Regions from separate parts of the Tatumella terrea genome, predicted to be linked through region 3. Evidence: riboswitches for the same ligand, from Rfam matches in the RefSeq annotation. Region 3 holds a riboswitch; each other region holds the start of a gene.
What was found. Region 3 has a riboswitch for thiamine pyrophosphate ahead of thiB (thiamine ABC transporter substrate binding subunit). Riboswitches for the same ligand answer to the same signal wherever they lie in the genome.
Positions count from the first base shown of each region.

Region 1 (3,275 bases), on a different contig from region 3:
CAGCGGAACTTCACCTTGCAGGTTTTTACGGATGGTCCGCACAGCGTTCATCACATACTGCAGTTCCTGCTCCGGATCCGGGACAGGTAATTTTTTAACATCGGCAGCGCAAGTGATGGGTGAAGAAAAACGTGGTCCTTCGCCCGTTTCGAAATACAAACCTAACCCCATCGCATCGGGGATAGTCAGAATATCGGAAAAAAGGATGGCAGCATCCAGGGGATAACGACGAAGTGGCTGCAGTGTCACTTCACAGGCCAGCTCAGCATTTTTGCACAGTGACATGAAGTCTCCGGCCTCTGCGCGTGTCGCTTTATATTCAGGTAAATAGCGCCCTGCCTGACGCATCATCCATACCGGCGTCACATCCGTAGGCTGACGCAGTAACGCGCGCAGATAACGGTCGTTTTTTAATTCACTCATAATCAGGCTCTCTCGAAGTCAGGTGCATAGTATATACACAAACTTCTCTGTGTTTTAACCAGCCCCCGGGTCTTCACAGGTCAGTTATTCATTTTCACTACGGCAAAGCGCAATAGTGTCTTCAATCAGGCGTCGGGCAATGGTTCCCGGAGGGGGGAGCAAAGGCAGCGCATCATAACGATACCAGCCGGCATCCTGCAGTTCTTTAGGGTCAATACGCAGTTCGCCACTGTCGTAATCTGCCAGGAAGGCCATCATCAGTGACTGAGGAAAAGGCCAGGGCTGTGAAGCGACATAACGCAGGTTTTTAACCCTGATATTACTCTCTTCCATCACCTCCCGGGCCACCGTCTGCTCCAGCGTTTCACCCACTTCAGTAAAGCCTGCCAGTGCGGTATAGACGCCGTTGCGGCTGCGGACATGGTTTGCTAACAGGATTTTATCCTGCCGGCGAATGGCGACAATGATGCAGGGTGCAATTTGCGGATAATACCGTTCATGACAACGGCCACACAGACAGGCAAATTCGCTGCGGCTAAGGTGCATTTCCGACCCGCAGTAACCACAATACCGGTGTGACCTGTAAAATTCTGACAACTGGACCGCACGTCCGGCCATACGGAACAAACCGCTCTCTTCACCCAGTAATTGTCTTAATGACACCATCTCCTGAGCGCGGGTTTCACGCACCAGCCATACCGGTTCCCCCTGCCACTCTCCTGTCTGCAATGCGAGGCAACCTATCAATGCAAACTCTTCTGCGCTTCCGTGCGGGAGTGTCCCTTGTGGCAGCCACAGCTTGTTTTGCTGACTAATGACCCACCACCCCCGGTCATTCCGGGTGATTTCACGTTCCATCACATCATTACCTTAATTTTTATTGATGATTCACGGCAATTTCAGAGCATGGACTCATAGTAGCACCCGCACACTGAATGTCGCTGAATTCCCGGGGGATATATTTTTTAAATTGTGCGGTATCAGGGCGTTCCGCCCTTACGTTGAGCAGGGACTTGTACTTCATGATGAAGCACTCTATGCTGACTCATGTGAATTTTCACAGCCTCCGTCATGACGTACTGACTGCGGAGGCCTGATATCTTGTCGGAGTGCCCCCCGGGGCTGAGACCGTTAATTCGGGATCCGCGGAACCTGATCAGGTTAGTACCTGCGAAGGGAACAAGAGTACAGTCCAGTCTGAAACTGCCGTCAGGGCAGGATCAATCTGTCACTCCTTCCGGACTCCGGACAAGCGTATTTCTTTTTTTACAGGAAATAGAGCTATGTCTGAACCATTATCACGGCGTGAAAAACGCGAACAAGCAAAAAACTTCATCAATTCCCTGAGCAGTGAGTTTTTCCCGGCCTCGGAACGCCGGTGGATCACCGGGTCCCGGCCGGATATCCGGGTGCCTGTGCGTGCCATCCTGCTCAGCCCGACACAGATCGGGGGAACACCGGACAACCCGGTCATGGAAGAAAATGAGCCCATCCCTGTCTATGACACTTCCGGCCCTTTCGGCGATAACACCACGGTTCCGGATATCCATCAGGGTATCCGTAAGCTCCGCCAGCTCTGGATTGATGAACGACAGGACTCTGAGCCCCTCCCTTCCACCAGCTCCTCCTATACCCGGCAACGACTGGCGGATGAAAGCCTGGACTCATTACGTTTTCAGCATCTTCCGAAACCCCGTAAGGCGAAAAAAGGCCGTTGTGTGACGCAACTGCATTATGCGCGTCAGGGGATTATCACCCCGGAAATGGAATTTATCGCATTGCGGGAAAATATGGGAAGGGAACAGATCACCCGCCCGGAACTCCTTCAGCAGCACCCCGGCAAGCATTTTTTTGACCCTCTTCCGGCATCCATTACTCCTGAATTTGTCCGCCAGGAAGTGGCCGCCGGGCGGGCGATTATTCCCGCGAATATTAATCATCCGGAATCTGAACCGATGATTATCGGCCGGAATTTTCTGGTAAAAATTAATGCCAATATTGGTAATTCTGCCGTGACATCCTCTATCGAGGAAGAAGTCGAAAAACTGGTCTGGGCGACCCGCTGGGGCGCAGATACCCTGATGGACCTCTCTACCGGGCGAAATATTCACGAAACACGTGAATGGATCCTGCGGAACAGCCCGATCCCTGTCGGCACGGTCCCCATTTATCAGGCACTCGAAAAAGTGAATGGTGTCGCGGAAGATTTAAACTGGTCCGTGTTCCGCGACACATTACTGGAACAGGCCGAACAGGGCGTTGATTATTTCACTATCCACGCCGGCGTATTGCTTCGCTATGTGCCGATGACCGCCAAACGGCTGACGGGGATTGTTTCCCGCGGCGGCTCCATTATGGCGAAGTGGTGTCTCTCACATCATCAGGAGAACTTCCTGTACCGGCATTTTCGTGAGATTTGTGAGATTTGTGCCAGCTACGATATTGCACTGTCACTGGGTGACGGGCTGCGCCCCGGGTCTATTCAGGATGCGAATGATGAAGCACAATTTGCGGAACTGCATACGCTGGGGGAACTGACAAAAGTTGCCCACGAATACGATGTTCAGGTGATGATTGAAGGCCCGGGACACGTGCCGATGCATATGATCCAACGCAATATGACCGAACAGCTGGAACATTGCCACGAAGCCCCGTTTTATACCCTGGGACCACTGACCACCGATATCGCCCCGGGCTATGATCACTTCACCTCCGGGATCGGCGCCGCCATGATAGGCTGGTTCGGCTGTGCCATGCTGTGTTACGTCACCCCGAAAGAACATCTCGGTCTGCCGGATAAAGAAGATGTTAAACAAGGGCTGATTGCCTACAAAATTGCCGCCCACGCCGCG
Region 1 is NZ_BAAAFX010000003.1:17,645-20,919, reverse strand. It holds gene hemE (uroporphyrinogen decarboxylase) at 1-423, opposite strand, end outside; gene nudC (NAD(+) diphosphatase) at 508-1,281, opposite strand; TPP riboswitch at 1,519-1,619, shown strand; gene thiC (phosphomethylpyrimidine synthase ThiC) at 1,707-3,275, shown strand, end outside.
Region 1: linked by a shared signal. The riboswitch ahead of thiC (phosphomethylpyrimidine synthase ThiC) and the one ahead of thiB (thiamine ABC transporter substrate binding subunit) in region 3 are both predicted to bind thiamine pyrophosphate.

Region 2 (3,275 bases), on a different contig from region 3:
TTATATTGAAGTGATTGAAATATTCTTATGCCCATAAAAAGACGATTGGCTGTTTCTATTCCTGTCCGGGTATTAAACCTGTCTCTGACGATAAAATATATTTTTATTTATCACGGGGATCCTCATTCAGGTGAGGGGGCATTATAAAATTAGGGTAATATCTGATGCTGTCTTGCCCTGAGTGTTCCTGCTGTTCAGCGTTTTATCGTGAACAGAATCAATACTATTGCACGTCCGGAGGATAATCTCTGGTGAATCGCGAAAAGACTGATGAATACAGGGCGTTGATTGTGAATAATCTGCCCGCGGTCACTACATCAGGGATGACTGTGGATTACTCAGATGAAGAGGTGCTGCAGGACACCATTGAATGGGAAGATATCGCTGACTTAATCGGCGCCCTGTCAGCTATGTCAGCTCAGTCGGGGCTAAATTTGAAACTTTCCTGAGAGGTCATTATTTCCCCCGGAAACCTGAAGTTTTTTTATAAAAGTCCCGCGGACAAAACACCATTAACTTTAAGCCTGTTGACTGATTCGGCGAAAGCCGGGCATGGCTTTACCGCTAAGCCCTTTACTGAAGATAACCGCTTTGGGGTGAGTTCCGATCGTGGCGCATTCACACCGCGATATCACGGCCAATAAAATGGTTTATCGGGCCATGACCCTGTCCGTGTTGCGGCGCGGTCAGGATAGCCTGATGAACAAAATATTTTGCCCGCGCAACGCACTCCGGAAGCGGCAGGCCCCTGGCGAGCAATGCACACAGGGCGGCAGAGAAACTGCAGCCGGTTCCGTGCGTATGCGGGGTCTGAATTCGGGGGGAGGTGAGCCAGCCCTCATCCTGCGGACTGCAGAAAAAGTCTGCGGCATCGTCTTCCTCACTGTGCCCTCCTTTCAGCACGACACTGAAGGCACCCATCCTGCATAGCTCGCGTGCAGCCTTCACCCTCCGTTCACGGCTTTGCAGTGGGTAACCCACCAGTGCTTCGGCTTCCGGAATATTCGGCGTGATCACACAGGCCTGTGGCAGCAATAAACGGCGCAGACTGTCGAGGGCGCTTTCCTGCAACAGCGGCGTTCCGCCTTTCGCCACCATCACCGGATCAATGATTAATCCGGGCAGCCGGTGTTGTTTAATCTTTTCTGCGACACAAGCAATAATATCGCTGTCCGCCAGCATGCCTGTTTTCACCGCTGACAGGGTAAAATCCATAGCGACGGCATCGATCTGAGCGGCAATCAGAGACAGCGGCATGACCTGAACCGCCCGGACGCCCAGCGTATTCTGTGCTGTGACAGCCGTAATCGCCGTGGTACCGAATACCCCGAATTCCTGCATTGTCTTAATATCTGCCTGAATGCCTGCACCCCCGCCACTGTCAGAGCCTGCGATGGTTAATGCCTGTGGATGTGTCATGCTGCCTCCCTGAGTCCTGTGGTCTTATCTGCACACAGAGTAAAATGCTGCACCCGAAAGGGCAGACATCGGTAGTTAAGAGGGGAGCCTGACAGGGATAGCACGGGCATGTACGTCCGCGGCCGGCAGGAAAGACAGAGAAAAGAAGGCATTACCGCAACCTTTGCGGACAGGTCATTCGTTCGTCTTCCTACGCCAGTATCAACCGGATCAGGTTCTAAGGGTCGCTATACCTTGCTGATAGCCTCTCAGTCTCTCTGGCGAGACTCCCCCGACATATCCGTTATTAAAGGGGGAGAGGGCGGTGAATGTCAATATTACGCAGGTCCGGGTTGAACAGCGCTGGAGCAACGGTGATGAAGAGGAGGGATCCTGTGACGTTAACGGCGTCTGTTCCTGAGATTGTGTGTACAGGCTGAATTTATCACCCGCCACACCCACACCCACACCCAAACCCAAACCCGGACCCGGACCCGGACCTACCACAATACCGGCGGTCTGTTATTGCACGCACGCGATGGGGCACGGTTCAGTCATGGTGTAATTTCGTGGCAGTGATCGTGTGGTCAGCCATATGTGCTCATCCATTCCACGACTGCGGGCAGCGGAAAAGCGTGCAGCCGCCCGCCAGACGGTTCAATGCTGAATCTGTCAGTGACTGGGGGTGCAGAGAAACTACTGTGTTACGGGATGGTAATTTTTACCCAAATCTCTGCATTTCAGGATTAACTAATGTAAAGCTGTGTAAATATCCCGAAGAAGCCGTCTTTTCGGGGGGGATCTGTTTATATCCTGCAATTTTTTGAGGTATATATTTCAGACCCTCGGCTGAATTGAGAAAATTACACGATGACTCCCCCTGCCACCCGTAAAATTCTGACCTGCCTGTTACTGATGACCCTTGCGGGGTGTTCTTCCCATTCCCGTAATACCGAAGACAAGGGGGAAACTCTCGCTCAGGAAAATCAGCAATCGGATCTGATTAACGTTCTCGCTGCGCTGCACGACCAGATGCATTCCTGGGAAGGGACGAAATATCAGTGGGGCGGCACTCAGCTCACCGGCGTCGATTGTTCGGGCTTTGTCTGGCGAACCTTAAAAGACCGTTTCAACATCCCGATGGACCGGGTCACCACCAAACAATTGATCCATATGGGGGAACCGGTGGATCAGGCCCATTTACTGCCGGGCGATTTAGTCTTCTTCCGCATCAGAAATGAACTGCATGTCGGCTTTTACGATACTAATCGTCAGTTCCTGCATGCCTCCGTCAGCCGCGGTGTTATGCGGTCATCGCTGAATAATCCTTACTGGAAATCGGTCTACCTGGAAGCCAGACGTTTACCGCGTGAATATAACGCACAGATTACCTTTAATACTTCGAAAGGGGTTGGCTGAGCCCTCGCTTAGCGCGGTGCGTTGTAAGAGGCCCCGCCGGAAAGGCTCTGCATGACGACACTATTCGCCCCCGGCATTGCGTTTATCCATACATTATCTTTTCTGCACGGATTTCACTCTGTTGCGGTAATCCGCAGCGCACTGCATTCCCTGTCTCCCGCCCCTGCCCGCAAAGTGTTACGCGGCTCACGTTACGGGTAACAATGTCCTCTGAAACATTCTCTTAATCGATATACATCACAGATTTAACATCCAAATGCCGTTCTGATAAGCGCCTGCATCTGTGCGTTTTAAGAGGACGATTATGAGTACCCTTACAGACTCTTGCATGATCAATGGCAAACATCAGGTTGAGGTCGTGAGCAAAGACGTCAGCTATCAGGGACAGGGTACCCTGGTACGCATTACCCGTGGCGGGATCTGTGGTTCGGATCTGCACTATTACCAGCACGGTAAAG
Region 2 is NZ_BAAAFX010000010.1:331,589-334,863, forward strand. It holds gene ABD035_RS06660 (hypothetical protein) at 252-449, shown strand; gene thiD (bifunctional hydroxymethylpyrimidine kinase/phosphomethylpyrimidine kinase) at 619-1,419, opposite strand; TPP riboswitch at 1,590-1,702, opposite strand; gene ABD035_RS06670 (NlpC/P60 family protein) at 2,269-2,817, shown strand; partial or broken gene idnD (L-idonate 5-dehydrogenase) at 3,122-3,275, shown strand, end outside.
Region 2: linked by a shared signal. The riboswitch ahead of thiD (bifunctional hydroxymethylpyrimidine kinase/phosphomethylpyrimidine kinase) and the one ahead of thiB (thiamine ABC transporter substrate binding subunit) in region 3 are both predicted to bind thiamine pyrophosphate.

Region 3 (3,275 bases):
CACTGACCGATTTTGGATTCCGTGTGGTGATCGCGCCTTCTTTCGCCGATATTTTTTACGGAAACAGCTTCAATAACCAGCTGCTGCCGGTCACCCTGACCGAGACTGAAGTGGACGAGTTGTTCCGTCTGGTGAAAGCAGAACCGGGCATCGAATTTGTCGTAGATCTGGAGAAACTGGTGATCTCTGCCGGTGACAACGTCTATCCGTTTACCCTGGACAGCTTCCGCCGGCATTGCATGATCAATGGACTGGACAGCATCGGTCTGACCTTGCAGCATGAGGAGGCTATCTCCTCGTACGAATCTGCACAGCCTGCTTTCCTGCGTTAAGTCGCACTGAGCCACAGTTTTAGCACTTCCCCCTCCCCTCCGGAGGGGGGAAATCAGCCCTGAACAGGCTCTTTCACCCGCCAGATCAGTACCAGCGCCAGCAGCATCAGCCCCGATGCCAGCCCGTAAATGGCCCGATGCCCCAGCCAGTCACTGAGAATTCCCTGCAATAATCCGGCAAAAATCATCCCGGTCGACACCGAGTTGGTAAACATCGTCGTCGCGGCACCCGCTTTACCCGGCATCAGATCCTGGAACCAGAGCATGACCAGGCCGGCAACGATGCCGATAAAGATGGCATTTAATAACTGTAATACCAGCATCGCTCCGCGGGTGGGAAACATCAGCATGCCCGGATAAAACAGTACCCCGGCCATCACCGCCAGCAGCACCAGAGGACGTTTACCTACCCGTTTGGCCAGTAATCCGGCCAGCAGCATGATCGGGATCTCCAGCCCGGCCGCCGTTCCCATAAAGACCCCGGCCATTTTCTCCGGCATCCCGAGGGTTTGACTGATATAGAGCGGCATATCGATGATATACATCAGATTACAGATCCACATCAGGACCGAGGCGATAAACAGGCGACGAACATGGCTGTTTTTCCAGCCGGTCACCGCGCTGCGGGCAATATCCGCCGGGGGAAAGACTTTCGGTACCGAGGGCAGAGTAAAGCGGATAAACCCCAGTGCCAGTAAAAATAAAGCGGCCGCCACCAGATAGAGCACAATAAAGCCATAATTCAGGGCCAGTGCAAAAGAAATCGGCGGGCCGATCACCCATGCCAGCGACATCTGCGCGCGCATCAGCGAACTGAACATCACCACCTCACGGGAAGTGTGATCCGCATATTCCCGGGCGAGGGCAAAAATCTGCGGCATCACGACCGTGGAAAAGGCTGACAGTATCAGTCCGAGCGTGATCAGTACCCAGTAACTGCGGGTAAAGGCAAAGACGATCGCGTTGCCAAGCGCCATCAGGCAGCAAAGCATCAGTAAGTTGCGCCGGTCGCCCTGTTTATCCGATCGCCGGGCCAGCAGGAAGCTGACAATAATTCCTGTCACCGCATTGACCGTAAAAAATGCACCGACCATAAACGGTTTGGCATGCAGTTCATGGCTGAGAAACAGGCTCAGCGTCGGTGCCTGCAAGGCTCCGGCAATACTGACAAAAAAGGTGACCAGCATAAAAAAGATAAACACGGTATTGCCTTTTGCAGGCAACCTTTCAGGGGTTTCCATAAAAATATCCGGATAAGATGAGACAACATTGCGTTAAGACACGGGACAGCGTGACCTGAGGTCCGGTGGATAATCTACACCGGAATGGCCCTGTGTACCGCAGAATATCGTGAATAAACTGGGACGATAACAAAATTCTGCGGTTTCCGGCGAGCAGGTAACAGGCACCGTCTGCTGAAAACCGTGGACGTCATCGTGACCGCGCCTCCCCACGCTTCACGCCGGGCTTCCCCCGCCCTGCAGAATTACATAGAATAAGCCGTTCTCAACGGGGTGCATGTGAATGCTGAGAGATACCCGTCGAACCTGATCCGGTTAATACCGGCGTAGGGATTTGAGAGTCAGCCCCCTCAGATCCTTTGCGCCTTGCTAAATAATGCCTCAAGGAGCGCAAAGTGTTAAAAAAAATCCTGCCCGTTTTACTGGTTGTCTGCACCCCGGCGCTGGCCGCCAAACCGGTGCTGACCGTTTATACCTATGACTCTTTTTCATCAGACTGGGGCCCCGGACCGGCGGTAAAAAAAGCCTTTGAAGCCAGTTGTGGCTGCGAGCTTAAATATGTCGCGCTGGGTGATGGCGTGGCTCTGCTCAACCGCCTGCGCATGGAAGGCCGCCACAGTAAAGCCGATGTGGTTATCGGACTCGACAATAACCTGATGGATTCCGCAGAAAAAACCGGACTGTTCGCCCCGTCAGACGTCAGCACCGATCAGCTTACCGTGCCGGGTGGCTGGACCAGCAAAACATTCGTGCCTTATGACTATGGCTACTTTGCCTTTGTCTATAATAAAAAAACGCTGAAGAACCCGCCCACCAGCCTGAAACAGCTGGTTGAAAGCCCTGAAAAATGGCGCGTCATCTATGAAGATCCGCGCACCAGCACCCCGGGGCTGGGCCTGCTGCTATGGATGCAAAAGGTCTATGGCGATAACGCCCCTGCCGCCTGGAAGAAACTGGCGGCGAAAACCGTCACCGTCACCCGTGGCTGGAGTGAAGCCTACAGCCTGTTCCTGAAAGGGGAAAGCGACCTGGTCCTCAGTTACACCACGTCGCCGGCGTACCATATCATCGAAGAACATAAAACGAATTACGCCGCCGCAGACTTCAGTGAAGGCCATTATATGGAAGTGGAAGTTGCCGCACGCCTGAAGAACAGCCCGCAACCCGCATTGGCAAAAGAGTTTATGCAATTTGTCACCGGTCCGGCCTTCCAGAAAACCTTGCCGGAAGGCAACTGGATGTATCCGGTCATAAAAATGCCATTACCTGCCGGTTATCAGTCACTGGTGGTGCCAAAAACGGCCCTGCAATATTCCCCTGCGCAGGTCGCTGAGCACCGTGAAGCCTGGGTGGATGCGTGGCAAAATGCAGTGAGTCAGTAATGCCCCGCTGGCTTATTCCCGGGCTGCTTGCAGCCCTGTTAAGTTGCTGTGTCGCGCTGCTCGCACTGGCAAGCCTGTTCTTCAATGCTCCGCAGGTACGCTGGCTGAATCTGCTTTCCGACCCTTACCTGTGGCACGTCGTCCGCTTCTCGTTTGAACAGGCGACGCTTTCCACGGCCCTCTCCGTTCTGCTGGCCCTACCGGTAGCCAGAGCACTCTATCGTCGTCGCTTCCCGGGACGACGCTGGTTACTTCGCCTGTGTGCTATGACGCTGGTATTACCGGTACTGGTTGCAGTGTTTGGCATTATTAGTGTCTAT
Region 3 is NZ_BAAAFX010000002.1:354,910-358,184, reverse strand. It holds gene leuD (3-isopropylmalate dehydratase small subunit) at 1-332, shown strand, start outside; gene ABD035_RS01650 (MFS transporter) at 386-1,573, opposite strand; TPP riboswitch at 1,833-1,924, shown strand; gene thiB (thiamine ABC transporter substrate binding subunit) at 1,969-2,955, shown strand; gene thiP (thiamine/thiamine pyrophosphate ABC transporter permease ThiP) at 2,931-3,275, shown strand, end outside.